DNA from 2 places in the Nocardioides sp. S5 genome. Region 2 is predicted to be linked to the other one. Evidence: riboswitches for the same ligand, from Rfam matches in the RefSeq annotation. Region 2 holds a riboswitch; the other holds the start of a gene.
The links. Region 2 has a riboswitch for cyclic di-AMP ahead of CFI00_RS15010 (C40 family peptidase). Riboswitches for the same ligand answer to the same signal wherever they lie in the genome.
Positions count from the first base shown of each region.

Region 1 (4,908 bases), 380 kb from region 2:
AGGCTGGTCGACGCCGGCAACACCGTGGTGCTCGTCGAGCACGACCTGGACACCATCGCCACGGCCGACTGGGTCATCGACCTCGGCCCCGGCGGCGGGGACCGGGGCGGCACGGTGGTGGCCACCGGGACACCGCACGACATCGCCGCAGCACCCGGCAGCGCCACCGGGTCCTACCTGGCCCGGCACCTGGCCTGACGGGCACACTGGCGCCATGGCTGCCTGCGTCTTCTGCCGGATCGTGTCCGGCGACCTGCCCGGCCACCTCGTGCTGGAGACCGACGACCTCGTCGCCTTCCTCGACATCCGGCCGGTCTTCAAGGGCCACGTCCTGCTCGTCCCGCGCGAGCACGTCGAGACCCTGCCGGACCTGCCGGCCGGGCTGCGCGACGGCTTCCTCGCCGCCGCGCAGCGGATCGCGACCGCGGTCGAGGACGGCCTCGGCGCGCAAGGATCCTTCGTCGCGATCAACAACACGGTCAGCCAGTCCGTGCCCCACCTGCACCTCCACGTCGTCCCGCGCACCAAGGGCGACGGGCTGCGCGGCTTCTTCTGGCCCCGCACGAAGTACGCCGACGGCGAGGAGGCGGCGTACGCCGAGCGCCTGCGCGGCGCCCTCGGCGACGTCTAGACCGCGCGGGTCACCTCGTCGGCGGGCTCCGGCCGCAGGGTCCACGCCTCCTCGCGCCGTCGCAGCGAGTTGCCCGTGACGTGGGCGGCGAGGGCGACCGACGCGCACCCGACGGCGATCCCGCCGAGGACGTCGACGAAGAAGTGCCAGCCGAGGTAGACCGTCGCCACGATCGTGAGGACGAGGAAGGTCCAGCTCGCGACCCGCACGACGAGCGGCAGCCGGATCAGCTCGCTCACCAGGCAGATCGTCACCATCACCGCCACGTGCAGCGAGGCGAAGGCCGCGATCGTCTGCACGGCCGAGGTGTCCCACGGCCCGGCGAGCACCTCGACGCGGTCCGACAGCAGCAGGTCGCGCACCGAGGTGTTGGGGGTGCGGGCCAGGTCCGCGAACCACGCGGGGGAGGAGTACGTCGGTCCCAGCGACGGCACGGCGTAGTAGAGCAGGGCACCGAGGCACCAGTTGAGCGACGTGGCGGTGACGTACCACGCACCCGCCGTCGAGCGACGCGTCCACACCAGCGCGATGGCCAGGGTGGCCGGCACCAGGCCGATCCACACCAGGTAGACCGCGGCCATCACCCAGTTGGCCCAGCCGGTGCCGAGGGCGTCGTGCAGGACGAGAGCCGGGTCGTTGCCGAGCCACATGAAGCGGTCCAGCCGGGCCAGCTCCTCGTCGTGGAGGCGGTCGGTGACGAAGGGGACGTAGCCCTTCAGGTTGCGGAACGCGACGTAGGCGACGTACCAGGTGAGCAGTCCGCTGGCGGTGAACCGGACCTGGTCGCGGTCCCAGCGCTCGCGCACCACCTCGCGCAGCGTCGCCCGGGCCGCCACGCCGCGGCGGCGGACCAGCAGCGCCCACCGCGCCAGCACGTCGAGGGCGACGGCGGACGCGACGATCACCGGCAGCCGGAACCACGTGGGCAGGTTCGCGCCGTCGGGGTCGCGCAGCGGCAGGTGGTGGGTCCACGCCACGAGGGCGGCTGCGAGCGCCATCACGGCAGCCACGACCGCAGCGGCGCGGAACTCCCCCCGACCCATCTGCCCACCGTAGCGACTAGCCTCGGCCTCGATCTGTCTCCCGACCTCCCACATACCCCAAGGAGTTCCCCATGGGCCGGTTCGACCGCCGCGTCGCCGTCATCACCGGAGCAGCCCGAGGCATCGGCTTCGGCATCGCCCAGCGCCTCGCCAGCGAGGGCGCGTCCGTCGCGATCCTCGACCTCGACGAGTCGGCCGCCGCCGACGCCGCGGGCCGCCTCGAGCTCGCCGACGGCGCCCGCGCGGTCGGCATCGGGTGCGACGTCGTCGACTCCGCCGCCGCGGAGGCCGCGGTGCAGCGCGTGGTCGACGAGCTCGGCGGGATCCACGTCCTGGTCAACAACGCTGGCGTCACCCGTGACAACCTGCTCTTCAAGATGACCGAGGAGGACTGGGACCTCGTCATGAACGTCCACCTCAAGGGCGTCTTCAACATGACCAAGGCCGCGCAGTCGCGGTTCGTGGAGCAGAAGTACGGCAAGATCCTCAACCTCTCCAGCGTCTCCGCGCTGGGCAACCGCGGCCAGGCCAACTACTCGGCCGCCAAGATGGGCATCCAGGGCCTCACCCGCACCCTCGGGATCGAGCTCGGCCCGTTCGGCGTGACCGCCAACGCCATCGCGCCCGGATTCATCGTCACCGAGATGACCGACGCCACCGCGCGCCGGCTCAAGATGGAGCCCGAGGAGCTGCAGCGGCTCAACGCCGAGGCCACCCCCGTGCGCCGGGTGGGGCAGCCCGAGGACATCGCCGCGGCTGCCGCCTTCCTGTGCAGCGACGAGGCGTCCTTCATCACCGGCCAGACGTTGTACGTCGACGGCGGGCGCAAGCTCGGCTGAGCGTGATCTCGGCCACGACCCACGCGCGTCGGGTCGTGGCCGGGTTTGCGCGTCTCGGGGGCCTCTGTCACCTTGTCGGAGGAGTCGAGAGACCCACAGGACGGCTCGGGTCGCCCTGCTGGCGTCGGACTCCGTCACGAAGATCGTGTCTGACGACACCCGCCCCGGGCGACGCCGAGTCCTGCCCCGCCGGAGCGGCCCCCCGAGAAGATCGAGGGCAGGAGTGGGGGACCCACAGGTTCCACCGCCGCTGCGTGCGACCGCGCGCCACGGCTAGGGGTGAAGCCACCCCCTCCTCCGGGAGGACGGCGGCGGGACACCTTCCAGTCCCAACCCGACAGCTCACCTCACAGGCGTGGGAAAGGACCCACCTCATGCCTGCAACCCCTCGCACGCTGCGCACCTGCGCGCTCGCCCTCGCCGGGCTCGGACTCTCCGCCTCGACGCTGACGGCCCTGCCCGCCGCCGCGGCCGACGGCGACCCGGGATCGGCCACCACGACCACGACGGCCACCAAGACGACCACGAAGACGACCACGAAGAGGACCGCGAAGCGCACCGCTGCCCGTCGCGTGTCCTCCCGCGTGCTCAGCGCCCGTGACATCGCCATGCGCCAGCGCGGTGACGCCTACGCCTACGGTGCCGCCGGCCCGCACCGCTTCGACTGCTCCGGGCTGATCCGCTACAGCTACGCCCGCGCCGGCTTCGACGTGCCGCGTACGTCCAGGGCCCAGGCGGGCCACACCCGCCGCATCGCGAAGAAGAACATGCGTGCCGGCGACCTGATGTTCTTCTACGGCAGCGGCGGGGTCTACCACGCCGGGATCTTCCTGCGCTGGTCGAAGGGCCACGCCCTGATGCTGCACTCGCCCGGCTCGGGCCAGCGCGTCCGCATCTCCGCCCCGTGGACCTCGCAGTGGTTCGGTGGGACCCTGCGCCGCCGCTGATCTACCCTGTGGCGCGCCTTCCCCGAACGGGGAGGGCGCGCCGCCACACTTTCCAGGCAGAGTCCCCCGCTCGATCGGAGTTCCCCCGTGCGTCACCGTCTCCCCACCTCCGTCGCCGCGCTCGTCGCGGCCTCGCTCCTCCTGGCCGGCTGCGGCGGCGGGGACGAGCAGGAGGCGCCGGCGGGCGCCGCTCCGTCCTCGGAGCCGACGGCCTCCGCGACGAGCGAGCCGCCGGAGCCGACGTACTGGCCCCTCACCGGGCTCGAGCGCACGGGCAAGGCCCCGAAGCACCCGGTGATCGTGACCAAGGTCGACAACACCTCCTCGAGTGCGCCGCAGGTCGGCCTGGGTGCGGCCGACCTCGTCGTCGAGGAGCTCGTCGAGGGCGGCTACACCCGCCTGGCGGCGTTCTACTACTCCAAGGTGCCCGCCAGCATCGGCCCGGTGCGCTCGATGCGTGCCAGCGACATCGGGATCGTGCCCGAGGGGGCCACGGTCGTGACCAGTGGTGCTGCGCCGATCACCATCAAGCGGGTCAACGGCGCCGGGATCCCGTGGATCACCGAGGGTGCCGCCGGCGTCTACCGCGAGACCACCCGCTCGGCGCCCTACAACCTCTTCGCCCGCCTCGGCGAGATCTCCCGGCGGCTGAAGGCCGAGGAGGAGCCGCCCGCCTACCTGCCGTGGGGCACGCCGGCCGACCTCCCCAAGGGCGCGAAGGCCCGCACCCTGACCGCCGACTTCGGCGCCCACTCCACGAGCTGGCAGTTCCAGGGCGGTCGCTACGTCAACACCGACTCCTACGCCGCCGAGGGTGACGAGTTCCCGGCCGACTCCGTGCTCGTCCTGCGGGTGCAGGTCGGCGACGCCGGCTACCGCGACCCGGCGGGCTACCCCGTCCCGGAGACCAAGTTCGAGGGCAAGGGCGCCGCGCTGCTCTTCCACGGCGGCCGCGTCATCCGTGGCACCTGGTCCAAGGACGGCCTCACCGGCGCCATCGAGCTCGCCACGAAGGGCGGCGAGCTCGCCGTGCCGGCCGGCAAGGTCTGGGTCGAGCTCGTGCCGGCGGTCAACGGCAACGTCACCTTCGCGAAGTAGCGCCGCTGTCCAGGAGCTGGCGCAGCCCGGCCATGATGGTGCCGATCGCGAACTCCACGCGGGCGGCCGCGGCCGCGGGGTCCTGGCTCACCGCGACGGCACCGCCGGCAGCCGACATCGCACCGAAGAAGATCCGGGTGAAGGTGTCGAGCATCGCGTCGTCGAGGTCGTAGGCGTCGGTGCCGAGCGCGGAGCGGACGATCTCGTCGACGATGGCGTACGTCGAGCGCTCCTCCTGCTCGCGGAACCGCTCGTGCCCGAGCACCGAGGGCCCGTCGGAGATGACGACCTGGCGGTAGGCCGGCTCCTGCACGGCCTCGAGGAAGGCGCGCAGTCCTGCCTGCGCCTTC
Region 1 covers NZ_CP022296.1:3,417,939-3,422,846, reverse strand. Annotated here, with positions in the region: gene uvrA (excinuclease ABC subunit UvrA) at 1-198, shown strand, start outside; gene CFI00_RS16975 (HIT family protein) at 215-631, shown strand; gene CFI00_RS16970 (phosphatase PAP2 family protein) at 628-1,674, opposite strand; gene fabG (3-oxoacyl-ACP reductase FabG) at 1,746-2,513, shown strand; cyclic di-AMP (ydaO/yuaA leader) riboswitch at 2,713-2,882, shown strand; gene CFI00_RS16960 (C40 family peptidase) at 2,888-3,460, shown strand; gene CFI00_RS16955 (DUF3048 domain-containing protein) at 3,548-4,558, shown strand; gene CFI00_RS16950 (TetR/AcrR family transcriptional regulator) at 4,542-4,908, opposite strand, start outside.
Region 1: linked by a shared signal. The riboswitch ahead of CFI00_RS16960 (C40 family peptidase) and the one ahead of CFI00_RS15010 (C40 family peptidase) in region 2 are both predicted to bind cyclic di-AMP.

Region 2 (4,908 bases):
GTACGACGTCGATGCCGCGCTCCACCCGCCGCACCACCGCCTTCGCCTCGGACGGGGTGCCGTCCACCATGACCAGCACCCCACGGGCGGTCGCCACGGACAGACGACCGCGAAGCCACAGCGGCACCCGGGCGGTACCGCCGGCGCTGAAGTCGGCGATCGCCAGCCCGTCGTCGTCCGGGACGAAGGTGACGACCACCTCGGCCCGAGCGGGCGCAGCATCGAGACGCGCGACCTGCCAGGTGAGGTCGACGGTCCCCGACCACGTCCCGTCGCTCGCGACTGTCCCGACCTGGTCGACGTAGCGCGCGGAGAGCGCGCGCAGGTCGAGGTCGGCTGCTGTGTCGGCGATCCCCGCGAACCTCTCACCGACGACGGCGTCCCCGGCAGGCGCAAGCGAGGCCAGCACATCGGCGTCCCGGGACGCGACACCGTCCACGAAGCTCGCCAGCGCCTCGGCTGCGTCGCGTGGGCTCGCCCGCGGCACGTCGACGGGCGCAGGATCGACGTCGTGGCGCCCGCCCTGCACCAAAGTGACCAGGACCGCGGCCACTACGAACAGCAGAAGGCCGGCCGCCCACCAGAGTGGGCGACCGGCCTTCGAGGTCGGTGCGTCAGCCAGGACGGACCGCGCCGACGTAGGGCATCGAGTGGAGGCCTGCGACCGCGACACCGGTGCCGGGGTTGGCGGCGTGAACGATCATGCCGTTGCCGATGTACATGCCGACGTGGCTGATCGGGCTGTAGTAGAACACCAGGTCGCCGGGCTGCAGGTCGCTCGCAGCGATGCGCGGACCGGAGCTGAACTGGGCGCTGGAGGAGTGCGGCAGCGAGACACCGGCCTGCGCCCACGCCCGCATGGTGAGCCCGCTGCAGTCGAAGGCGTTCTCACCCATCGCGCCGTAGACGTAGGCATCGCCCACCTGGGCCATGGCGTACTGGATGGCCGCGGCGGCACGCCCCGAGGCCGGGACGGAAGCGGGGACCCGGGTGGTGCTGCCGCGCGAGGCGAGCACGCGCTCGCGCTCCTCGGCCTCGAGGTCGGCGAGCAGCTCCTTGGCCTCGGCGAGATTGTCGTCGACCGTCTCCTTCTCAGTGCTCAGCTGCTCGGTGAGCTCAGCGATCTCGTCCGCGCGGGCGTCGGTGGCCTCCTGCCGGATGGCGAGGGCCTCCAGCTCGGTGTCGTAGTCGGAGAGCAGCGAGGACTGGAGGTCGTTGAAGGACGACATGGTGGAGAGCGTGTCGAGGAAGGAGCCCGGGTCCTCGGAGACGACGATCTGGCCGACCGTCGAGATGCCCTCGCCCTCGAGCTGGCGGACCACCGCGTCGGACACCTGGTCACGGACGGTCTCGAGGCGCTCGTCCTGCCGCTCCTGGTCGGCCCGCAGGCCAGACAGGTCACGGCGCAGTTCAGCGAGGTCGAGAGTCGCGTCGTGGAGGCGCTCCTGGGCGACCTCGGCCTCGTGGTAGAGACGGTCGACGCGGACCTTGACGTCCTCGATGTCGGGTTCGGCCTGCGCGGGGGTCGCGGGCACGAATGAGATGGCGGCGATCGCGGTCAGGCCGAGAACGGTCGCGCCAGCTCGCTTGCGGGTGTGAGCCACGAGCGGGGGTACTCCCTCAGGGTGTCGTACGCCTACCGGGTGAGCTGACGGGTTCGGCACGACGTGTCCTACCCCTGCTCCACGCACCGCTCGCGCAGTGCGCCTCACAAGGGATTCACCCCAGGGGGAAGGTTGGTTCCCCGGCTCGTCGACCACGGGTGGTGCGGGGGTGTGGTCGACAATTCGGCGCGACGCCCGCGCGGGCCTGGTGACCCACTGCCACGGACGTCAGCCCACACCCTAGACCGGAGGTGCAGGCCCCGCCAATCTTCGCGACAACTTCTCGAGATGTGTCTCAGGCCGATTCCACGACCGGGCCCGGGACGGGCTCCACGAGCCTCAGCGGCGGCACCAGTCCGCCCGTGGCCAGCGCGTCGAGCGCCGCCCTCTCGTCGTCGTCGATGGTCAGCTCCGGTGGCGGGCCCAGCAGCACCGTCACCACGCAGTCGTGGCAGTGCAGTCCGCGCACCACGCAGGTGTCGCAATCGATCCGTGTCGTCATGTCCCGAACGGTGACAGGGACCACCGACAACGGGTCTACGGCGTGTCGTCCTCGGTGTGTCGCCGCAGCGAGGACGACGCTCAGCGCCGCACGAAGCAGATCCAGTCGTCCCCGCACGGCCGGGACTCGAACTCCTCGTCTTCCTCGACCAGGGCAGCCTGCGCCGAGCCTTCACGTGCCACCACGACGTCGACGGCGGCCACGGCCACCAAGCCCCCCGGGCGCCCGTCGAGGAAGTCGAGATAGGCGGCCTGGTCGCGATGGGTGAAGGCGTCCAGCGGGTTCGACGCCCACAGACGCACGTCCTCCACAGCGAGCGCCTCCGACAATGGTGCCGGGACCAGCGCAACCTCCTCCCCGACCTGTGCCGCGACCTGGCGCACGACCGCCGACGGTTGCCCCAGCACGTTCTCGCCGCGGCTGAGCGCGATCGGGAGCGCCACCAAGAGCGTGATCGCTGCGACCACAACGGCGGGCCGTCCCGCCGGCAGCAGCGGGTTCTCGCGGGCGGCCCCTTCACCACGGAGCTCCGACGGCCTCGCTGCCAGGACGACCAACAGGCACAGCAACCACACCCCGTGCCGGGCCGCGCTCGCCGTGGTCACACACAACCCCAGCACGGCGACGTACTCCCATGCAGTGCGGCGCGAGCGGAGCAGGACGACGAGCAGGATCCCGGCCCCCACCACCATCATTACGTCGAAAGGCATCGTCAGGCTGGGCCGGGCCCACAGGCCCTCGCCACGCTGGGCCGAGACGTTGTCGAAGACCTCCGCGTAGTAGAACGGGGTCATCCACAGCTGCGGGGTGAGGCAGAGGGCGAGCAGGCTCGCCACGCCGACGCCCACGCTCTCAACGAGGTGCGTACGCGTGCGCTGGACGAGGAGGTAGGCGCCGAGGACACACACCCCGAGAAGGGCGGCACCGTGGAGGTTGCCCCACAGCACGACGAGCGGCACCGCCCACCAGATCCGACGGTCTGGATGCCGGGCCTGGCTGCACACCAGCGCCACCATGAGCGCGAAGGGCACGAAGGACAGCGTCTGCGCCCGGAGCACCCCGAAGGTGGCCAACCCGCCGAGGCAGAGCAGTGCCACGGCACAGGCCACGTAGGCATCGCTACCGCCACGGGCTCGTGCGGACCGTGCCAGCACCACCAGCGTCGCCGTCACGGCAGCCAGGTGGGCCAGGACCGGAACCCTCTCCCCGCCATCGCGCAGCAGCGAGGCAGTGACCTCGGCCAGCACCGGCACGTTGTGCCATCCGCTCGTCTCGGCGACGGCGAAGGGGACCTCGTCCGGCACGGTCCGCGTGGAGCGGACGTGATTGCCCATCGCGACGAGCCAGTCCCAGTCGGCCCCGACGCGCACGAACAGGGCGACCAGGCTCACCGACGCGACCACGGCCACGACGGACCAACGCCACGTGACCAGTCCCGCCCACATGACGCTGGTGCGACGCGTCACGCCAGCACGCCCAGCAGCGACGCGGTCGGGACCGCACGGGCCCCGGCCCTCGCGACGTCGCGCACCACCGCCTGGTCGTCGCTCACCACGACGACCACCCGGCCACGCGGCTCGGCCGCGACCAGCTGGCGGATCACGTCGTCGGCGATGACGCCCTCAGGACTGAAGACCACCCGGACGCCACGTGGTGCCGGCATGACGGTTCGCGCGCTCGACTCGGCGGCGTCGAAGACGACCGTCGTCTCGGCCCCGGACCGGGCGACGACGGGGCCCAGGGCCGCGACCAGGCGGCTGCGCTGGGCCTCGAGGCTCGCGGTGGGCCAGGCGGCCTTGGTGACGTTGTAGCCGTCGACGAGCAGCCGGGCACGCGGCAGGCTGAGCAGCTGCTCGAGCGAGGCGGCCGTGGCCGGGGCGCTCGAAGTCGGGGCGGACTCCACGCCCGCCAGCCCTGCCTCGACGGCGTCGCCGGGCGCGCCGACCACAGCAGGCAGGCCGAGCTCGCGGCGCAGGCCGGTGGCCGACTCCACCACGGCGTCGAGGAGCAGGCGGGCACGGATGCTGGCGGCGTCGCGCTCGGTGCGCGTGTCCCGGCGGCCTGCCGCCACTGCGGCCTCCGCCTCGTCGAGCTGGGACCGCAGGCGGCGTACGTCGGCCTCGGCGGCCGCGGTCGCCGTCCTTGCTGCCGCCACGGCCTCGTCGCGCTCGGCGTACGCGGCGTCGCGCTCCTCCTGCGCGGACCGCAGCACGCTGCGGGCCTCCCCCAGCCGCTGGCGCAGCACCTTGTGGTCGGCCTTGGCGCGGTCGAGCTCCTCGCGGTGCTGCGACCGGAGCGTGCCCAGCTCGGCCTGGAGCGCGGCCACCTGCGCGGTGAGCCGACCGAGCTCGGCGCGGTCCTGGTCGTCGCGTGCCTCGTCGCCCGAGAGCGCCGCGGAGGCGTCCGCGACGACCGCCTCCCAGCCGTCGTCGCGGCTCAGCCAGGCGCGCGCGGCTGCCTCGAGGGCATCGTCGTCCGCGACCGGCAGCGCAGCCACCTGAACCGCGGCGTGGTGGCGGAAGTCGTCGTCGGCGAGCGCGGTCCAGATGGCGCTCCCGCCCAGCCGGGCACGGCGCGCGGGTGCGAAGCCGGCGATCTTGCGCAACGCAGGGGGCACCGGCGCCACCGACGGCAGCACGGCGGACACCAGCGCGACCACGCGCAGGCGGAGCCGCTCGGGCAGCGACGCCGGGTCGGTCACGGACGACCCGTCAGCCGGCGGCGGAATCGGAAGCGGGGTCGGCCGTGGTGTCGGCCGAAGCCCGGTCGACCACCTCGATCGCGTCGGAGCGGCCGCACCAG
Region 2 covers NZ_CP022296.1:3,037,552-3,042,459, forward strand. Annotated here, with positions in the region: gene CFI00_RS15005 (hypothetical protein) at 1-553, opposite strand, end outside; gene CFI00_RS15010 (C40 family peptidase) at 615-1,604, opposite strand; cyclic di-AMP (ydaO/yuaA leader) riboswitch at 1,633-1,793, opposite strand; gene CFI00_RS15015 (hypothetical protein) at 1,900-2,106, opposite strand; gene CFI00_RS15020 (hypothetical protein) at 2,187-3,572, opposite strand; gene CFI00_RS15025 (NYN domain-containing protein) at 3,569-4,807, opposite strand; gene CFI00_RS15030 (hypothetical protein) at 4,818-4,908, opposite strand, start outside.